Regions from separate parts of the Microbulbifer echini genome, predicted to be linked through region 1. Evidence: predicted binding sites of a transcription regulator. Region 1 holds the regulator's gene; the other holds the start of a gene.
What was found. Region 1 encodes sigma-54, which starts transcription at its own class of promoters, with help from an activator protein. Its sites were predicted from a motif close to TGGCACANNNNTTGCNNT; they were not measured.
Positions count from the first base shown of each region.

Region 2: the regulator sigma-54 is predicted to act here: its motif matches at 1,763-1,780, upstream of glnL (nitrogen regulation protein NR(II)).

Region 1 covers NZ_JBGMEL010000007.1:165,934-169,350, forward strand. Annotated here, with positions in the region: gene lptB (LPS export ABC transporter ATP-binding protein) at 1-701, shown strand, start outside; gene ACCI51_RS09070 (RNA polymerase factor sigma-54) at 894-2,339, shown strand; gene hpf (ribosome hibernation-promoting factor, HPF/YfiA family) at 2,528-2,818, shown strand; gene ptsN (PTS IIA-like nitrogen regulatory protein PtsN) at 2,822-3,283, shown strand.
Region 2 covers NZ_JBGMEL010000004.1:24,687-28,103, reverse strand. Annotated here, with positions in the region: gene ntrC (nitrogen regulation protein NR(I)) at 1-602, opposite strand, end outside; gene glnL (nitrogen regulation protein NR(II)) at 624-1,688, opposite strand; gene ACCI51_RS05195 (DUF4124 domain-containing protein) at 2,005-2,640, opposite strand; gene glnA (glutamate--ammonia ligase) at 2,875-3,417, opposite strand, start outside.

The DNA.
Region 1 (3,417 bases):
TCGCCAAGCAGTATAAAAAAAGAAAAGTTGTCCAGGATGTCAGTGTCAGCGTTTCCAGCGGGCAGGTCGTGGGCCTTCTCGGACCCAACGGCGCCGGGAAAACCACCTGTTTCTATATGATTGCCGGTCTGGTACAGGCCGACGCTGGGCGGGTGATGATTGACGACGAGGATATTACCCGACTGTCCATGCACGGTCGGGCGCGCAAGGGAATAGGCTACCTCCCCCAGGAGGCGTCCGTTTTTCGCCGCCTGAGCGTTAAAGACAACATCCTGGCTATTCTTGAAACCCGCAAAGACCTCTCCAGAGCTGAGCGCCAACAACAGGCACAAGAGCTACTCGAGGAGTTCCACATTACTCACATAGAGCAGAGCCTGGGCATGGCCCTCTCTGGGGGAGAGCGCCGCAGGGTAGAGATTGCTCGTGCCTTGGCCACCAACCCCAGCTTCGTCCTTCTGGACGAGCCCTTCGCAGGGGTAGACCCCATATCAGTCAATGATATCAAAGGGATCATCCGCCACCTTCGGGACCGCGATATCGGAGTCCTCATCACCGATCATAATGTACGCGAGACTCTCGATATCTGCGAGACGGCCTATATAGTCAGCGAAGGCCACATCATTGCTGAAGGCACCCCGAATGAAGTTCTTGCCAACCAGCAGGTTCGCGAAGTCTATTTGGGACACGAATTCACTATTTAAAGTGAATCACCGATCATTGTCCTCTCTCCTGCCAATTTGCATTAAATGAGTCATCAGTCCGAATCACGACCCCCAGCTTTCGCTCCGGGGTCGGCACGCTTATTGCTTGTAATGGTTTGGAGAGAAAGGTAGTCTGCGCCATCTCAGGACAATTTGATAATCACTCTGTCGTATGGCCTGCGGCTCTCTATTATGAAGCAGTCTCTCCAGCTCAAACTCGGCACTCAGCTGACAATGACTCCCCAGTTGCAACAGGCAATTCGCCTCCTGCAACTATCCACCCTCGATCTGCAGCAAGAGGTCCAGGCAGCACTTGACAGCAATCCAATGCTGGAGGCGGATAGTGAAGAACTGCCAGCAAAAACAGAAGAGCCGCAGCCCCAAGCAGAGCAAGCGCCCGAAAGTGCCGCTCAACCTTTAGAGGAAAGAGACCTCACTGAGAGGGACTGGGAGCAAAACCTCCCCGATGAACTTCCCGTCGACTCCCGCTGGGATGACATCTACACCAGCCACAGCAGTGGCCACGATGCCGATTCGCCAGCCTTTGAACGCAACTCCACCTCAATCGACCTACAGGACCACCTGCGCTGGCAGCTCAACCTGACCCCCTTATCCGAACAGGATAAGTGGATTGGTGAGAACCTCATAGACGGTATCACCCCCAGCGGTCTGCTGAGCACCCCGCTGGAGGAAGTCTCCTCCTCGGTGAATGTCGAGGAAGATGAGGTGCTTGCGGTATTAAAGACCATCCAGCAGTTCGAGCCCGCAGGGTGCGGCGCCAGGGACCTGAAGGAATGTTTACAACTACAGTTAAAGCAGTTACCGCCAGAAACCCCGTGGCTCCAGCAGGCGCACGATATTGTTGAGAAACATCTGGATCTGCTCGGTAAAAGAGATTTTCGCCAGCTGGGGCGGCGCACCCGCCTCAGTGAGGCTCAGCTCGGAGAGGCAATTCGCCTTATACAAACGCTCAACCCAAGCCCTGGGGAGAGCTTCGGCGGGCAGGAGCCGGACTATGTGATTCCGGATATCATTGTTTCCCGCAAAGCTCTGCGCTGGCAGGTGGAACTGAATGCGGAAATCACTCCAAAAATCCGAATCAATGACCACTATGCCTCTTTGGTCAAGCGCGCCGACAACTCTAGGGATAACAACTTCCTGCGAGACAACTTACAAGAGGCGCGCTGGTTTATGAAAAGCCTGCAAAGTCGCCACGAGACCCTGCTGAAGGTGGCCAACTGTATTGTCGAGAAACAACAGGGTTTCTTTGAAGAAGGCCCTGAAGCTATGCGCCCCATGGTGCTCGCAGATGTCGCCGAATCAATCGGTATGCACGAATCGACCATCTCCAGAGTAACTACTCAGAAGTATATGCTCACGCCCCGCGGGGTCTTCGAGCTGAAGTATTTCTTTTCAAGCCACGTGAGCACAGACTCAGGCGAAGATGCCTCCTCTACCGCCATACGCGCATTGATTCGAAAACTGATCGACTCGGAAACCCCGCGTAAACCCTTATCCGATAATAAGATTACCCAGGAACTGGACAAGCAGGGGATTAAAGTGGCCCGCCGAACTGTGGCCAAATACCGGGAATCCATGGGCATCCCCTCCTCAAGCGAGAGAAAGCGCCTGGTCTAAGCGGTCACGGTGTTTGTGACCAGCCAAGCTAACTGCCACGGTCACGCTCTATTTGGCGCCTGTAGCTGCGCCTTCGCAACCGAACTCCGAACTTTGAGTGTATCCTTCCATTCTGGGCCACTTCCTAGTAGGGTTGCGACCCGAAAGGAGGCTCGCCGAAATGTGATGCACCCAATAAGGAGAAATCCATGCAGATCAACATTAGTGGTCACCACGTCGACGTTACCTCGCCAATGCGCAACTATTGTGAAAACAAGCTGGAAAAGCTCACACGTCACTACGACAACATAACCAACGCGCAGGTCATTTTATCGGTAGAAAAACTGATCCAGAAAGCCGAGGCCCGAGTACATATCAATGGTCACGACCTCTGTGCCGGTTCAGAAGATAAAGATATGTACGCGGCCATCGACTCGCTCACCGATAAGTTGGACCGCCAACTGAAAAAACACAAAGAGAAGTTGCAGAACCACCGCTGAATTATGACACTGGAAGCCCTACTATCTCCCCGCCTCAGCCTTTGCCACCTGGCGGGGAGCAGCAAAAAGAAATTGCTGCTCAACATCGCCCAGGCTATCGCCGAACAATACCCACAGCATGATTCCGACACAATATTCAACCAATTGATTGCTCGCGAGCGTTTGGGTTCTACTGGAATTGGCGAGGGCGTGGCCATACCCCACTGCCGCCTCCCCGGCTGTGAGGAGCCCATAGGCGTGCTCTGCACTATCGAGCCGGCCGTAGATTTCGATGCAATTGATCGCCAACCTGTCGACTTGCTCTTTGTCCTCCTCGTTCCAGAAGACTCAGAGCAACAACACCTGGACACCCTGGCAGAAATCGCCGCGCTCTTTTCCAGCAGCCAGGTTCGGGACAAATTAAGGCAAGCCGATAGTAGTGATGCTCTCTACGCACTGGCCATAGACTCTGCCGCAGCGGCCTGATCTCTGCACTGCACGTCCACCCAAATGCCATCTGCAATATTTTACTGCGTTGCGACGTTTCAATTACCGTTAGGAATAAAAACACTTATTGTTGAATGAACTAGTGGTATAAAGAACAAAAAAGAGAGGGTCTT
Region 2 (3,417 bases), on a different contig from region 1:
ATGGCGGCCATATTGAGGGCGATAAATGGCTTATCCCGGCGCGGGCTGTGGTTATGCAGGGCCTGCGCCACCAGCTCCTTGCCGGTGCCCGATTCACCGTTAATCAATACCGTGATATTCGAGTGAGACAGGCGACCAATGGCGCGAAACACTTCCTGCATAGCCGGCGCTTCGCCGATAATCTCTTTATTACCCGCACCATTGTCCGGCTCTGCGCGCTCTTCCTGGGCCTGTTCTTTGGCGTGCGCCAAGGCGCGGCGGGTAACCGCCACGGCCTCATCGATATCGAAGGGCTTGGGTAAATATTCAAAAGCCCCGCCCTGGTAGGCGGCCACCGCACTGTCAAGATCTGAGTGCGCGGTCATAATAATAATCGGCAGGCCCGGACGCTCCGCCTGGAATCGCTCCAGCAGTTTAAACCCGTCGGAACCCGGCATGCGGATATCACTAATCACCACATCCGGCGAATCGCTGTAAAAATCATCTAGAGCGCGATCACCACTCTCGTAACACTGGGTTTCGATTCCCTCCCGCGAAAGTGCCCGCTCCAGTACCCAGCGGATTGATCGGTCGTCGTCAATAATCCAAACGCGATTGCTCATTCTCTAGGTTCCTGTATTGGCTTATTCGGTAACAAGTGGCAGGTAAATCTGGAACACACTGCGACCCGGTCGGCTATCGCATTTGATCAGGCCGCGATGCTGGTTGATGATGTTTTGGGAGATAGACAGCCCCAGGCCCGAGCCCTCGGCACGTCCGGAAATCATCGGGAAAAATATGCGCTCACGGATCTCCTCGGGAATACCGGGCCCGTTGTCTTCTATTTCAATACGGCAAACCAGCGGGCAGTGGCGCCGGCCGATGGTGAATTGACGCTGTACCCGAGTGCGCAGCACCATCTCTCCGCTGGCGAGGCCTATGCTCTCGTCGATGGCCTGCATGGCATTGCGGGCGATATTCAACAGGGCCTGGATTAATTGCTCGGGGTCTGCCGGCACATCGGGAATAGAGGGGTCGTAATCCCGGCGAATGCGTAGTTCACCCCCGCACTCGGCCTCCACCAACTGGGCCACCCGCTCCAGAATCTCGTGCACATTACTGGGCGCCAACCGTACCGGCTGGCGCGGCCCCAGCAGGCGATCGACCAGGTTGCGCAGGCGATCCACCTCTTCGATGATGATCTGGGTGTACTCTTCGAGCGAGGCATCGGGCAGCTCCCGCTGCAGTAGCTGTGCGGCGCCGCGAATGCCGCCGAGGGGATTCTTTACTTCATGAGCCATACCGCGCACCAGATTGCGCGCGGTTTCCTGGGTACTGAGTAGCGCGTCCTCGCGGGCGATACGCAGCAAACGGTCCATCGGCTGCACTTCCACCAGCAACACCCCCAGCTCCGGCACGGGGCTCACAGAGTAATCAACGGTGCGTGTTTCCTGATTATGCAGGCGCCAGCGGGCCCGGCGCACCGTGAATTTCTCACCACTGGCAAGGGCACTGCGCAGAGCCTTCTGCGCCTCAACGGATTCCCGCACCACCTCCTCCAAGGGCATTCCCTCAATCCGCGCGCTGGAAGCGGCCAATAAATCCTCGGCGGCATTGTTCAGATAGCAGAGTGCTAACTGGTCATCCAACACCAATACCGCAGAGGTAAGGCTGTCTAGTAACTGGCGCAACTGGCGATCATTGAGCATTCAATAGTTTCCGCTTCTCAACAGGGGCCTGGGCACGATCCTGCGCCCGGCGCGATAAACCCTTGTACCTAGCCAGTGCAAAAAGCAAACCAAAATGGCGCACATGGCTGTCCGAGAGGCACAGTCCGACCACCGCAGTATTTTTACGCTGCCCGGTCTCTGCAGCAGCCCAATCAACCACAGGAAAAGGTAGAAACGTACAAGGAGAACGACCTGCGCACCATATTAGTGCGCAAGCTATTGTTTCACCAGCGGGTCTCAAAGAGGAGTAGCGCCCTCCCAAAAGAGGCGGTTGGCGCCGGTATTGCCTAGAGACTCAGGGGGTGGGCTGGGCCTGGGGGATGCCCGGCCCCACGGGGGCTTTGGGAGCCTGCGGAGCACGCGGTGCCGGGTTGTCCGGGAGCCTTCCCCCCGGACGCTTCACATACAGGGTGATCACCTGAGACTGGGCCAAGACCTGTCCTCTGGCATCGGTAAGCACCGCCTGCACCGAATGGGTGCCCCGCTCTAGTAGGGAGATATCCAGACCCGCTCCCTCGGAGCTGCCGTTCCAGGGCTTGCCATCAACTACTGCAAAGAAGCTGGCCCCCTCCGGATACACCGGTTGTACGTTGACCTGCAGTGGAATAAAGCGTTGCCCCGGTGGGATCGTAGCGCCGTCCTGCGGACTCACAATCTGAATAGTGACGGGGCCCGTGGGCCCTTCTTTGCCCTCATCCTCTCTATCTTTGGGCGACAACTTGCGGGTTGGCAACGGGCGCGGCAGGGCGATGGGCTGTACATTGATCGGGGCCAACTCCACCTTTTGCGCCTGCCCATTGGCCGGTGGCGTATCGCTAAATGTCACCTGGCCATCGGGGCCGACAACTTTGTAAATAGTGCCCGATGCGCTGCCACCATCGGTGCCGGCAAGGGCAAATAACGGTGTGGCGAGGCACAATACCTTAAGCAATTTTGTATATCCCATAGCTCCATCGGCCGCACAGCGGCGCTCCTTGTGTCTGCTCGATTGTGGGCTCCAACTTGGCGGGGCCAGTTAGCAATAAGCGCTGTAAACGCCGCGACAATGATCGACGGCAAAAACAACCACCCCAGTGAAAGTGTACCTCCAATAAAAAAGCCCGCACCAGGGCGGTGCGGGCTTTTCGAGAACAGCTCGACGGCATCACTGTGATGCCGCTCGCTATTACACGGAGTAGTACATATCGAACTCAACCGGGTGTGTGGTCATGTTCAGGCGCTCTACTTCTTCACGCTTCAAATCGATGTAGGCATCGATTGCGTCGTCAGTGAATACGCCGCCTTCGGTCAGGAAGGCGCGATCGCTATTCAGTGCGTCCAGGGCACCTTCCAGGCTCTCGGCTACCGTCGGGTACTCAGCCAACTCTTCGGGCGGCAGGTCGTACAGATCCTTGTCGGCGGCATCGCCGGGGTGGATCTTGTTCTTAACACCGTCGAGGCCCGCCATCAGCAGTGCGGCGAACGCCAGGTAGGGGTTGGCGGTCGGATCCGGGAAACGGGTCTCGATGCGCTTACCTTTCGGCGAGGTCACATACGGAATGCGAATGGAAGCGGAGCGGTTGCGCGCAGAGTAAGCCAGGATAACCGGTGCTTCGAAGCCCGGTACCAGACGCTTATAGGAGTTGGTAGACGCGTTACAGATCGCATTCAGAGCGCGTGCGTGCTTCACGATACCGCCGATATAATACAGAGCGGTCTCGGACAGACC